DNA from 2 places in the Bradyrhizobium sp. CCBAU 25338 genome. Region 2 is predicted to be linked to the other one. Evidence: riboswitches for the same ligand, from Rfam matches in the RefSeq annotation. Region 2 holds a riboswitch; the other holds the start of a gene.
What was found. A riboswitch is a leader RNA that binds a small molecule or an ion and turns the genes downstream of it on or off. The one in region 2 is predicted to bind glycine.
Positions count from the first base shown of each region.

Region 1: linked by a shared signal. The riboswitch ahead of gcvT (glycine cleavage system aminomethyltransferase GcvT) and the one ahead of ACM42_RS34890 (D-amino acid dehydrogenase) in region 2 are both predicted to bind glycine.

Region 1 is NZ_LFKY01000043.1:408,567-415,433, forward strand. Features, by position in the region: gene ACM42_RS35615 (cyclic nucleotide-gated ion channel) at 1-853, opposite strand, end outside; gene alaS (alanine--tRNA ligase) at 860-3,538, opposite strand; glycine riboswitch at 3,762-3,850, shown strand; gene gcvT (glycine cleavage system aminomethyltransferase GcvT) at 3,997-5,145, shown strand; gene gcvH (glycine cleavage system protein GcvH) at 5,156-5,524, shown strand; gene gcvP (aminomethyl-transferring glycine dehydrogenase) at 5,798-6,867, shown strand, end outside.
Region 2 is NZ_LFKY01000043.1:267,036-273,902, forward strand. Features, by position in the region: gene ACM42_RS34875 (ABC transporter substrate-binding protein) at 1-465, opposite strand, end outside; gene ACM42_RS34880 (ABC transporter substrate-binding protein) at 562-2,169, opposite strand; gene ACM42_RS34885 (M20/M25/M40 family metallo-hydrolase) at 2,439-3,569, shown strand; glycine riboswitch at 3,751-3,855, shown strand; glycine riboswitch at 3,859-3,977, shown strand; gene ACM42_RS34890 (D-amino acid dehydrogenase) at 4,047-5,348, shown strand; gene ACM42_RS34895 (ABC transporter permease) at 5,527-6,468, shown strand; gene ACM42_RS34900 (ABC transporter permease) at 6,488-6,867, shown strand, end outside.

The DNA of each region.
Region 1 (6,867 bases), 140 kb from region 2:
TGATGTCGGCGATCTCCGCGGCCGACAGATGCGAGAACAGCGGCACCCGCGCAAGCATGCCCCAGGTGACGACGAAATCGCGCCGCTTCACCTCTTCGGCGAATGCGGTCGAGATGATCGCGACCGGCAGCGCGATCATGGCAAAGCCGGCGACGATGGCGAAGGTGGAGACGAACTTGCCGAGCGGCGTCACCGGCACGACGTCGCCATAGCCAACCGTGCCGAGCGTGACGATCGCCCACCACATCGCCTGTGGAATGGTGCCGAGCTTGTCGGGCTGCACGTCGCGCTCGATGGCGTAGAGCAGCGAGGCAAAGGTCAGCACCGCGCCGATCAGGATGACGATGCAGCCAATCAGCGCCCGCCGCTCGGCATGCACGGCGGCGAGCAGCGAGCGCATCGCCGGCGAATAGCGGATCAGCTTGAAGAACGGCAGCACGCCGAGCGCGGCCAGCGTCGCATGCCCGCCGGTGGCGAGCACGATTGCCGCGGGCAGGAACGCCATCAGATCGATGATGCCGAGCGCGGAAAAGGCGTAGCTGAGCCGGTCGGCCAGCGCGGAGCCCTTGCGCTGGGTGTGCCCCGCCACCGTCCACAGCCGCGCCGCGTATTCCAGCGCGAACACGATCACGGACAGGACGGTGATGCCCGCGAACAGCGTGCCGAACTGCGCATCGAGCTCCGGCAGCGAGGCGAGGATCATCGCGGCCACATTGAGCACGATGACCCCGATGATCAGCTGGATGAAGCGCGACCCGACCGAATAGGCCAGCGGATCGTGCTCCAGCAAATCGTAGAGGCGATCCCGAAATTCGGGATCGCGAAGCCCACGTCCTCGCGGAACGGGGGCCATTGCGACTTAAGCGCCCGCCATCGCTTTTTCGATCGCGGTGAGCGCGGCCGCCGCCTTGGCGCCATCGGGACCGCCGGCCTGGGCCATGTCGGGCCGGCCGCCGCCGCCCTTGCCGCCGAGCGTTTCGGAGGCGATGCGCACGAGGTTCACGGCGTTGAAGCGCGCGGTGAGGTCCTGCGTGACGCCGACCACCACACCGGCCTTGCCGTCCTCGGTGACGCCGACGATGGCGACGACGCCCGAGCCGATCTGCTTCTTGCCGTCGTCGGCGAGGCTCTTGAGATCCTTCATCTCGATGCCCTCCACGGCACGTGCCATCAGCTTGACGTCACCGACCTCGCGCACGCCGGCCGCGGCGCCGTTGCTGGCTGCGGCGCCGCCGCCCATCGCGAGCTTCTTGCGGGCGTCGGACAGCTCGCGCTCGAGCTTCTTGCGCTCCTCCATCAGCGCGGCGATGCGGGCCGGCACTTCGTCGATCGAGGTACGCAGCTCGTTCGCCGCGGTCTTCGCCAGCGCCATAGTGTCGTTGGCGTGCCTGCGCGCGTAATTGCCGGTCAGCGCCTCGATGCGGCGCACGCCCGAGGCGACCGCGCTCTCGCCCGTCAGCGTGATCAGGCCGATATCGCCGGTGCGCTTGACGTGGGTGCCGCCGCAGAGCTCGACCGACCAGCCGAGCGCGTTGGCGCCGCGCTCGCGCGCGGTCCTGCCCATCGAGACGACGCGGACCTCGTCGCCGTATTTCTCGCCGAACAGCGCGCGTGCACCGGCCTCGCGGGCCTCGTCCACGCCCATGATCCGCGTGGTGACCTCGTCGTTCTCCAGCACAACGTCGTTGGCGATGTCCTCGATGCGGGACAGCTCCTCCGCCGTGATCGGCTTCGGATGCACGAAGTCGAAGCGCAGGCGGTCGGGCGCGACCATCGAGCCGCGCTGGGCGATGTGGTCGCCGAGCACCTGGCGCAGCGCCTCGTGGATGAGATGCGTCGCCGAGTGATGGGCGCGGATCGAGGAGCGCCGCGAATGATCCACCTCGAGCTGCAGCGCGGTGCCGAGCCTGATTTCGCCGCTCTCCACCGTGCCGACATGGACGAAGAGATCGCCGAGCTTCTTCTGCGTGTCGGTGACGCGGAACTTGACGCCGCCCTCACCCGAGAGCACGCCGGTGTCGCCGACCTGGCCGCCAGACTCCGCATAGAACGGCGTCTGGTTGAGCACGATCGCGCCCGTCTCGCCGGCCTTGAGGCTGGCGACTTCATGGCCGTCCTTCACCAGCGCGGACACCACGCCTTCGGCGCTCTCGGTCTCGTAGCCCAGGAATTCGGTCGCACCCAGCTTCTCGCGCAGCGGGAACCAGATCGCCTCGGAAGCCGCCTCGCCCGAGCCCTTCCAGGACTCGCGCGCCTTCACTTTCTGCCGCTCCATCGCATCCGTGAACGCCGCCTGGTCGACGCCGATGCCGCGCGACTTCAGCGCGTCCTGCGTCAGGTCCAGCGGGAAGCCGTAGGTGTCGTAGAGCGTGAAGGCGACGTCGCCGTCGAACATGTCGCCCTTCTTCAGGCCCGCGCTCTTCTCGTCGAGAATGGCGAGGCCGCGCGACAGCGTCTTGCGGAAGCGGGTCTCTTCCAGCCGCAGCGTTTCCTCGATCAGCTTTTCGGCGCGCATCAGCTCGGGGTAGGCCTGGCCCATCTCGCGGACCAGCGCCCAGACCAGCCGATGCATCAGCGGCTCCTTGGCGCCCAGCAGCTGCGCATGGCGCATGGCGCGGCGCATGATCCGGCGCAGCACGTAGCCGCGGCCCTCGTTCGAGGGCAGCACGCCGTCGGAGACGAGGAAGGCCGAGGAGCGCAGATGGTCGGCGATGACGCGGAACGAGGCCACGGTCTGCTCGTTCGGCCCGGTGCCGAGCGCGGACGCCGTCGCATCGATCAGGTTGCGGAACAGGTCAGTCTCGAACACGCTCTCGACGCCCTGGAGGATGCAGGCCATGCGCTCCAGGCCCATGCCGGTGTCGATCGAGGGACGCGGCAGCGGCTGGCGCTCCTCCTTCGTCACCTGCTCGAACTGCATGAACACGAGATTCCAGAATTCGAGGAAGCGGTCGCCGTCCTCCTCCGGCGAGCCCGGAGGCCCGCCCCAGATGTGCTCGCCGCGGTCGATGAAGATCTCCGAGCACGGGCCGCACGGGCCGGTGTCGCCCATCGCCCAGAAATTGTCCGAGGTCGGGATGCGGATGATGCGGTCGTCGGAGAAGCCGGCGATCTTCTTCCACAGGCCCGCCGCCTCGTCGTCGGTGTGATAGACCGTGACCAGCAGCTTGTCCTTCTTCAGCCCGAACTCGGCGGTGATCAGCTTCCAGGCGAGCTCGATCGCGCGTTCCTTGAAATAGTCGCCGAACGAGAAGTTGCCGAGCATCTCGAAGAAGGTGAGATGGCGCGCGGTGTAGCCGACATTGTCGAGGTCGTTGTGCTTGCCGCCGGCGCGTACGCATTTCTGCGAGGTGGTGGCGCGCTGATAGGGCCGCTTCTCCACGCCGGTGAAGACGTTCTTGAACTGCACCATGCCGGCATTGGTGAACATCAACGTGGGGTCGTTGCGCGGCACCAATGGCGAGGACGGCACGATCTCGTGGCCGTTCTCGGCAAAGAAGTTCAGAAAGGTCGACCTGATCTCGTTGACGCCGCTCATGTTCATCCAATCGGGTGTGCTTGGACCCGCTTCCTGCCATCCAAACCGGAGGTTAGGGCTGATATCTGCGGGCCAAAGCGCTTTTAGACAAGGCCTGCTTCAGTGTCCAGAAACTGTGCAAGGAGATCAGAGGGTTGCCGCAGGCGCGCAATCCCGGTTGAAAAGGCGAAACCGCCGCGTTGACAGGCTTGGCCGCCCTGTGGTCTGTAACCATCTATATCGTACGGCCACGTCGGGAGAGACCGGCTTTACTGCCGGCGCCGAAGGAGCAACCGCCCCGGAAACTCTCAGGCAAAAGGACCGCGTGGCTTTGACAGCATCTGGAAAGAGGCGCCGACGGGCCTAAGAACCCGGGTGGCACCCGCCGACGGGATAATACTCTCAGGCACAGCGACAGATGGGGCTTCGACTGGTTGGCCCGGGGAATCGTCCCCGGGGAACCGCCGAGGACCCCTGTGATGCCAGTACCCGCCGACCAGAAATCTCTCCGACATACGCCCCTCCACGCCCTGCATGTGTCCCTCGGCGGCAAGATGGTGCCGTTCGCTGGCTATGATATGCCCGTGCAGTACCCCGCGGGGGTGCTGAAGGAGCACCTCCATACGCGAGCCGCGGCCGGCCTGTTCGACGTCTCCCATATGGGGCAGCTCGCGCTGCGGCCGAAGTCGGGCAAGGTCGAGGACGCCGCCCGCGCGCTGGAACGGCTGGTGCCGCAGGACATCGTGGCGATTGCACCGGGCCGGCAGCGCTACGCCCAGTTCACCAATGCGGAAGGCGGGATTCTCGACGATCTCATGGTCGCCAATTTCGGCGACCACCTGTTCCTGGTCGTCAACGCCGCCTGCAAGGAAGCGGACGAGGCGCATCTGCGCGCGCACCTCGCGGACGATTGCGTCATCGATTCTCTGGCCGACCGCGCGCTGATCGCGCTGCAGGGCCCGAAGGCGGAAGCGGCGCTGGCGAAATTGTGTGCAGGGGCGCCGTCCATGACATTCATGGATTCCGGCCCGCAAGAGGTGGCCGGCCTCAAGTGCTTCGTCTCGCGCTCCGGCTATACCGGCGAGGACGGGTTCGAGATCTCGGTCCCCGCGGCCGATGCGGAGCGTCTGGCAAAAACGCTGCTCGAAAACCCGGACGTGCTGCCGATCGGCCTGGGCGCCCGCGACAGCCTGCGGCTCGAAGCCGGGCTCTGCCTCTACGGCCACGACATCGACACCGCGACCACGCCGGTCGAGGCCGCGCTGGAATGGTCGGTGCAGAAGAGCCGTCGCAGCGGCGGGATGCGCGCCGGCGGCTTTCCCGGCGCCGGGAAGATCCTCGCGCATTTCGATAACGGCGCGTCCCGCCGCCGCGTCGGCCTGCTCGCCCTGGGCCGCGCGCCGGTGCGCGAGGGCGCGCTGCTGTTTGCGGATCAGGCCGGCGGCGAGCCGATCGGAAAGGTCACATCGGGCGGTTTCGGCCCGAGCCTGAATGCGCCGGTCGCGATGGGCTACGTGCCCACGAATTTGAGCGCGCTCGGCACCAAACTCTTCGCCGAGGTGCGCGGCCAGCGCCTGCCGCTCGCTGTCGCCGCCATGCCCTTCGTGAAAAACACCTACAAACGCTGAGGACAAGACAATGACCACGACGCTGTACACCTCCGACCACGAATGGCTCGCGATCGACGGCGATACCGCCACGGTCGGCATCACCGACTACGCCCAGCAGCAGCTCGGCGACGTCGTGTTCGTCGAATTGCCCAAGGTCGGCCGGAGCTTGAAGAAGGCCGAAGCCGCCGCCGTCGTGGAATCGGTGAAGGCCGCCTCCGACGTCTACGCGCCTGTTACAGGCGAAGTGCTCGAGGCGAACGAGGCGCTTGCCGCCGAGCCGGCGCTGGTGAACTCGGATGCGCAAGGCAAAGCCTGGTTCTTCAAGATCAAGATTGCCGACAAGAGCGAACTCGGCGGCCTCATGGATGAAGCCGCCTACAAGGCCCATACGGCGTGAGATGAAGCGCGATCTTTCCACATCGCCATGGCCCGCGAAGGCGCAGGAGTATCGCAGATGAGGGCGTACGCGCGATGTCTCCACATCGTCATGGCCGGGCTTGTCCCGGCCATCCACGGCCTCCTCGCGGCACGAAGAACGTGGATGCCCGGGACAAGCCCGGGCATGACGAGTTTGTGGCACGGTGGTGCCGAAGGAACGTGATCCGCTTATGCGACTGCCCCTGAACTGAGGGGCGTGACGACGACAGATGACCTGAAGCGAGGACCCATGATGACCGCGCACCGCAAATCCAACGGCGATACCGCCGCCTCTTTCGTCCGCCGCCACATCGGCCCCTCGGCGCGCGACGTCACCGCAATGTTGGAGACCGTCGGCGCGAAAAGCGTGGACGCGCTGATGGCGGAGACGCTGCCGGCTTCAATCCGGCAGACCGCCCCGCTCGACCTCGGCAAGCCGCTCAGCGAAACCGAGGCGATCGCGCATATGGGCGAGCTCGCGCGTCAGAACCAGGTCTTCACCTCGCTGATCGGCCAAGGCTATTCCGGCACGATCCTGCCCGCGGTGATCCAGCGCAACATTCTGGAGAATCCGGCCTGGTACACGGCCTATACGCCCTACCAGCCCGAGATCAGCCAGGGCCGGCTGGAGGCGCTGTTCAACTTCCAGACCATGATCTGCGACCTCACCGGGCTCGACGTCGCCAACGCCTCGCTGCTCGACGAAGCCACCGCGGCGGCCGAAGCGATGGCGCTCGCGGAGCGGCACTCGCAGGTGAAGGCGAAGGCTTTCTTCGTCGACAAGGACGTCCATCCGCAGACGCTGGCCGTGATGCGGACCCGCGCCGAGCCGCTGGGCTGGACCCTGATCGTCGGCGATCCCCTCACCGATCTCGCTGAGACTGACGTGCTTGGTGCGCTGCTGCAATATCCGGGAACGTCGGGCGCATTGCGCGACCTCAGGCCTGCGATTGCGGCGCTGAAGGCCAAGGGCGCGCTTGCGATCGTTGCCGCTGACCTGCTGGCGCTGACGCTGCTGGCCTCACCCGGCGAGCTCGGAGCCGACATCGCGATCGGCTCGGCGCAGCGCTTCGGCGTGCCGATGGGCTATGGCGGACCGCACGCGGCCTATATGGCGGTGCGCGATGCGCTGAAGCGCTCGCTGCCCGGCCGCATCGTCGGCCTTTCCGTCGATTCCCGCGGCATGCCTGCCTACCGCCTCGCGCTGCAGACCCGCGAGCAGCACATCCGCCGCGAGAAGGCAACCTCCAACATCTGCACCGCGCAGGTGCTGCTCGCCGTGATCGCCTCGATGTATGCGGTCTATCACGGCCCCGAGGGGCT
Region 2 (6,867 bases):
GTACGGCTCCTTCAGCTTCAGCGTGATGGTCTTGGGGTCGGTCGCCTCGATGCTCGCGGTAAACAGCATCATCTGCTGCCCCATGCCGTCGACAGCGGCCCAGCGCTTCAGGGAGGCCACGCAATCTTCCGCGGTGACCGGCGTGCCGTCATGCCACTTCAGGCCGTCGCGTAGCGTGAAGGTATAGGTCAGCTTGTCGTCGGAAATTTTCCAGTCCGCCATCTGCGGCTGGATCTTGAAGTTCGAATCCGTCGCGATCAGCGTGTCGAAGATCATGTAGCCATGATCACGCGAGATGTAGGCGCTGGTGTAGATCGGATCGAGGACGCGCAGATCCGAGTGCATCACGGCGGTAATGGTCTTGCCCGCGGCAAGAACTGGCGAGGCCAGCGCTGTCGAAAGCGACACGACCGACAGCGCAAGTTTGGAGGCGAACGCGTAACGCCCCCTCGTGAGTTGGAACATCGAGGCTCTCCTGGAATCTTTCCTGGCGGGCGGCGCCGCTGACATCAGCGGCGCCGCGTGGCGATCCGGACGAAGGTTGCGTCGAGAACGCCTCGCCTACTCCGACTTGCTGACGTTCCAGAACAGCGGCGTCGCCGGACCGTCGAGCAGGCCGGTCAGCGATTTGCGCCAGCCGCTCGGCAGCAGATACTGCCCCAGCGGGATGTAAATCACCTGATCGTACGCCTCCTTCTGGATCTCGGCGGCGATCTTCTTCTGCTCGTCGAGCGAGGATGCGCGGACGAACGCGTCCTTGAGCTGCTCGATCTTGGCGTCTTCCGCCCAGCCGAACCAGCCCTTCTTGCCCAGGCCGCTGATCGAGAGATTGGCGATCGGGTTCGCAACGTCGGCCGCGACCCAGTTGGTGAAGAACATGTTCCAGCCGCCCTCCTTCGGCGGCTTCTGGCTGGCGCGGCGGCTCACCACCGTCTGCCAGTCAGTCGCTTGCAGGTCGACCTTGAAGCCGGCTTCGCGCAGCAGCTGGGCCGCAACGATCGGCTGCGCCTTCAATGTCGTGACGTCCCCGGGCGCCATGATCACGATCGGCGTGCCGTCATAGCCGGACTCGGCGAGCGCCTTCTTGGCTTCCGCCATGCCATTGCCCTTGATCAAGGTTTCGGCGCCGACGTCAGTCTCGAGCGGCGTACCGCACACGAAGAACGCGCCGCAGATCTTCTGATATTTCGGGTTGCCGACGAGTGCATCGAGAACGTCCTTCTGGTTCATCGCCAGAAGGGCGGCTCGCCGCACCTTCACGTTGTCGAACGGCGGATGCAGGAAGTTCATCCGGCCGAGCGTCTGGAAGCCGAACTTGTTGGAGACCTCGAGCGTGAGCTCCTTGTTCGCTTCGAGCACCGGCAGCATGTCGTAGGGCAGGTTCTCCATGAAGTCGATGTCGCCCGACTGCAGCGCATTCACCGCGGTCTGCGAGTCCGGCATGGTGATCCACTCGACGCGGTCCACCTTCACCACCTTGCCGCCGGAGGTCCAGCTCGCCGGCTCCTTGCGCGGCACGTAGTCGGTGTTCTTGACGTAGACCGCCTTCACGCCGGGCTGGAATTCCGAGGCCACGAACTTGAAGGGACCCGAGCCGATCTGCTCGGGGATCTGCTTGTCCGGCGGCGTCTCGGCGAGGCGCTTCGGCATCATGAAGGCAACGCGCGAGGACGGCTTGCCGATGGAATCGAGCACCAGGCCGTAGGGCTCCTTCAGCTTCAGCGTGATGGTCTTGGCGTCGGTCGCCTCGATGCTCGCCGTGAAGTCCATGAGCTTCTGGCCCATGCCGTCGACCGCGGCCCAGCGCTTCAGCGAAGCGACGCAGTCCTCCGCCGTCACCGGCGCACCGTCATGCCACTTCAGGCCGTCGCGCAGCGTGAAGGTATAGGTGAGCTTGTCGTCGGAGATCTTCCAGTCCGCCATCTGCGGCTGGATCTTGAAGCTCGAATCCGGGGCCACCAGCGTGTCGTAAACCATGTAGCCATGGTCACGCGTGATGTAGGCCGTGGTGAAGATCGGGTCGATGATGCGCAAATCCGAATGCATCACCGCCGTGATGGTCTTGCCGGCCGCAAGCACTGGCGAGGCCAGCGCGGTTGAAAGCGCGACGACCGACAGCGCAAGTTTGGAGGCGAACGCGCGACGCCCCCGGCGCATGAAGTGGAACATAGAAAGTTCTCCTGACGTGAAACTGTTCAAAGGCAGGTCATTGGTTGAGCATGCGGTTCATTCGTTGGGCGAACTAACCTCATGCAATGCCTTTATCTTTTTGAGACTTGCAGACAGTGCCGAGCGCGTCAATCCGGTTTCGTCGCAGGCCCTCACGGCGCGCGCACGGGCTCCACAAAGATCGGTTTGGCTCTACAACACCTTCCGCTTGTCCTGCCCCGCGCCGATGCAATGCGCGTTCCATCTTTCGAAGCTTGAGAGACATTAAGATGAATCCTGCCAATCTTCCCTTTGATTCCGAGGCGATGCTCGAGGGCCTGCGCGGCTGGGTCGAATGCGAGAGTCCGACTTGGGATGCAGCCGCCGTGGACCGCATGCTCGATATCGCGGCGCGGGATATGGCGATCATGGGTGCGACGATCGAGCGCATCGCCGGCCGCCAGGGCTTTGGTGGCGTCATCCGCGCGCGCTTTCCTCATCCCAAGCAGGGCGAGCCGGGCATCCTGATCGCCGGACACATGGATACCGTTCATCCGGTCGGCACCATCGAGAAGCTGAAATGGCGGCGCGAGGGCAACAAGTGCTACGGCCCCGGCATCTACGATATGAAGGGCGGCAATTACCTCTCGCTGGAAGCGATCCGGCAACTGGCGCGCGCGTCGTTCACCACACCGCTGCCGATCACCGTGCTGTTCACGCCGGATGAGGAAGTCGGCACGCCTTCGACGCGGGACATCATCGAGGCGGAAGCTGCGCGCAATAAATACGTGCTGGTGCCGGAGCCCGGCCGCGCCGACAACGGCGTCACGACCGGACGCTACGCCATCGCGCGCTTCAATCTCGAAGCGACGGGACGGCCGAGCCACGCCGGCGCCACGTTGTCGGCCGGACGCTCGGCGATCCGCGAGATGGCGCGGCAGATCCTCGCGATCGACGCGATGACGACGGAGGACTGCACCTTCTCGGTCGGCGTCGTCCACGGCGGACAATGGGTCAATTGCGTTGCGACGACCGCAACGGGTGAAGCGCTCTCCATGGCCAAGCGTCAGGCCGATCTCGACCGCGGTGTCGAGCGGATGCTGGCGCTGTCGGGCACCAGCAACGACGTCACGTTCAAGGTCACGCGCGGCGTGACGCGTCCGGTTTGGGAGCCGGATGCCGGTACCATGGCGCTCTATGAGAAGGCGCACGGCATCGCCAAATCGCTCGGCGCGGAATTACCGCACGCTAGCTCCGGCGGCGGCTCCGACGGCAACTTCACCGGCGCGATGGGAATCCCCACGCTCGATGGCCTCGGTGTGCGCGGCGGCAATGGCCACACGCTGGAGGAGTTCATCGAAGTGGATAGCCTGGTCGAGCGCGGCCGGCTGATGGCGGGATTGCTGGCGACGTTGGAATAGTGAATTCGTCATTCCGGGGCGATGCGACAGCATCGAACCCGGAATCTCGAGGTCCCGGGTTCGATGCTTCGCATCGCCCCGGGACGACGAGGCGGGCTTTGCACTGCACAATACGTCGGCAGTCGCGGTCGAAATTTAGCCTTGTCTAAAAATGAGGCGTATCGTACTGCTCGGCCGTCCACGCGATGATGCGGGAGAGATCGCGGCGAAGGCTTTCAGCTTTCGTTGCGGCGCCGACGGAGCAACCGCCCCGGAAACTCTCAGGCAAAAGGACCGTTTCGTCAGGACGATCTGGAGAGAGGCGACGCGATTTCAGGCAGTCGTGACGTCCACCGAAGGGGATAGTCCGTCGCAAGACCTCGATAGAGGTGGCGCGCCGGATCAAGCTCTCAGGTAACCGTGACAGATGGGGCGCCGCCAACGGCCTTTCGGCCGGCGGTCAGCCGACTCTAACTCACGGGAGCCCCGAACCTAGCCATGACCCATATTGCCATCATCGGCGCCGGCATCACCGGCGTCACGACCGCCTATGCCCTGCTCGAACGCGGCTACAAGGTGACCGTGCTCGACAAGCACCGCTACGCCGCGATGGAGACGTCCTTCGCCAACGGCGGGCAGCTCTCCGCATCGAACGCCGAAGTGTGGAACAGCACCGCGACGATCCTGAAGGGCTTGCGCTGGATGTTCCGGCGCGACGCGCCGCTGCTGATGAACCCGCGGCCGAACTGGCACAAATATTCGTGGATGAGCGAGTTCGTCGCCAACATCGGCAACTACCGCGCCAACACCATCGAGACCACGCGGCTCGCGATCGAAGCGCGCAGGTATCTGTTCGACATCGCGGCACGCGAAGGGATCAACTTCGATCTCGAACGCCGCGGCATCCTCCACATCTATCGTGACAAGGCCGGATTCGAATCCGGTCTGCGCGTCAACACGCTGCTGCAGGAAGGCGGCCTCGACCGCCGCCCGGTGACGTCGGAGGAAATCCGCGCGATCGAGCCGACACTGCGCAAGGACTATTATGGCGGCTTCTACACGCCGTCGGATGCGACCGGCGATATCCACAAGTTCACCCGCGGGCTGGCGGAAGCCTGCAAGCGGCGTGGCGCGACCTTCATCCACGAGGCCAATATCGATTCGATCGCACGTGCCGGCAGCGGCTTCGTCATCGGCTGGGCCGATCTGGCCGCGAGCGATGCCGTCGCGGCCGCGCGCGGCGCACTGAACGCGGACGGCGTCGTGGTCTGCGCGGGCGTTGCCAGCCGTCACTTCGCCGCCCTGCTCGAGGACCGCGTCAACGTCTATCCGGTCAAGGGATACTCGATCACCGTGCAGCTCGACAGCGCCGAAAGCCGCAACGCCACCCCGACGGTGAGCCTGCTCGACGAGGCCGCCAAGATCGTCACCAGCCGGCTCGGCGCCGATCGTTTTCGCGTCGCCGGCACCGCCGAATTCAACGACTTCAACCGCGACATCCGCGCCGACCGCGTGCAACCGCTGATCGAATGGGTACGCAACAACTTCCCCGCCGTCGAAACGTCGCGCGTCGTGCCGTGGGCCGGGCTGCGCCCGATGATGCCGAACATGATGCCGGTCGTGCGCGCAGGGCGGATACCAGGCGTGTTCTTCAACACCGGCCACGGCCATCTCGGCTGGACTCTGTCGGCGGCGACGGCGCAGATGATCGCCCAGACCATCGACGGCTGGCGCGGCCTCAACGCTCCACCGACGACACCTTCACTTGGGGTTGAGCATGAACTGCGACATGCATCCTGAGTGGTCGATATTGGGGACATGCCGGCCTCTTGCTACGGCGCAGCCCTTGGCACACAATTTGCCCTAAGAGGACGGCGTCTCCGGGCGGCCTTTCCAGCCCAAGTGTTAGGCATGATAGACACGACAGAGTTCACGGGAGCCTTGATGTTCCACACGTTCCGTAGCCGGAGATAAGTGCATGCTGGGTTATCTTATTCGACGCGTTCTGGCCGCGGTGCCCGTGATGGGCGTCGTCGCGCTGTTCGTGTTCCTGCTTCTGCGGCTGACGCCGGGCGATCCCGCCGCGATTCTCGCCGGCGACAACGCGACGCCGGAACGGCTCGAGCGCATCCGCACCTCGCTCGGCCTGAACGAGCCCCTGATCGTGCAGTTCATCACCTGGGTGAACAAGCTGCTGCACGGCGACCTCGGAACCTCGCTGATCTCCAACCTGCCGGTGATGAAGATGATCGGCCAGCGCGTCGAGCCGTCGATCTCGATCGCGCTGTCGACCATCATCCTCGCAGTCATCGTCGCGGTTCCCTTGGGGGTGGTCGCGGCCTGGAAGCACGGCACCTGGATCGACCGCTTCGTGATGGGCCTGTCCGTGCTCGGCTTCTCGGTGCCGGTGTTCGTGGTCGGCTATCTCCTGATCCAGATCTTCGCCATCGACCTGCGCTGGGTGCCGGTGCAGGGCTTCCGCAGCATCTCGAACGGCTTCGGGCCGTTCTTCGAGCGTATCATCCTGCCGACCTGCGCACTCTCCTTCATCTACATCGCCCTGATCGCGCGCATGACGCGCGCGGCGATGCTCGACGTGCTCGGCGAGGACTATGTCCGTACCGCGCGCGCCAAAGGCATCAACGAGGTCGCGGTGATGATGCGCCATGCACTGCGCAACGCCGCGGTCCCCGTGATCACCGTGATCGGCACCGGCTTCGCGCTCTTGATCTCCGGCGTCGTCGTCACCGAGAGCGTGTTCAACATCCCCGGCATCGGCCGCCTCACCGTTGATGCGGTGCTGGCGCGCGACTATCCGGTGATCCAGGCGATGATCCTGCTGACGTCGCTGATCTATGTCGTCGTCAATCTTCTCATCGACGTCGCCTACACCCTGCTCGATCCCCGGATCCGGTACTGAGGCAAGGATAAGGATACAAATGTCGGTCGATACCCTTCCCCAGTCGTCCATTCCGATCACGTCGCCGCTGCGGCCGCGATTCGGATTCCTCACCTCGACGCCCATCATTGCGACTGCGACGGTCCTGCTCACGCTGGTCGTGGTGGTCTCGATCCTCGCGCCGCTGATCGCGCCGCATGATCCGATCCAGCTCGCGCCGTCGCAGCGGCTCAAGCCCTCCTCCACACAATTCCTGCTTGGCACCGACGCCTACGGCCGCGACCTGTTGTCGCGCGTGATCTATGGCGGCCGCATCTCGCTTCTGATCGGCATCGGCTCGGCGATCCTGTCGATCGCCATCGGACTCGCGATCGGCCTCGTCTCCGGCTTCTTCAAGCTGGTCGATTCCGTCCTGATGCG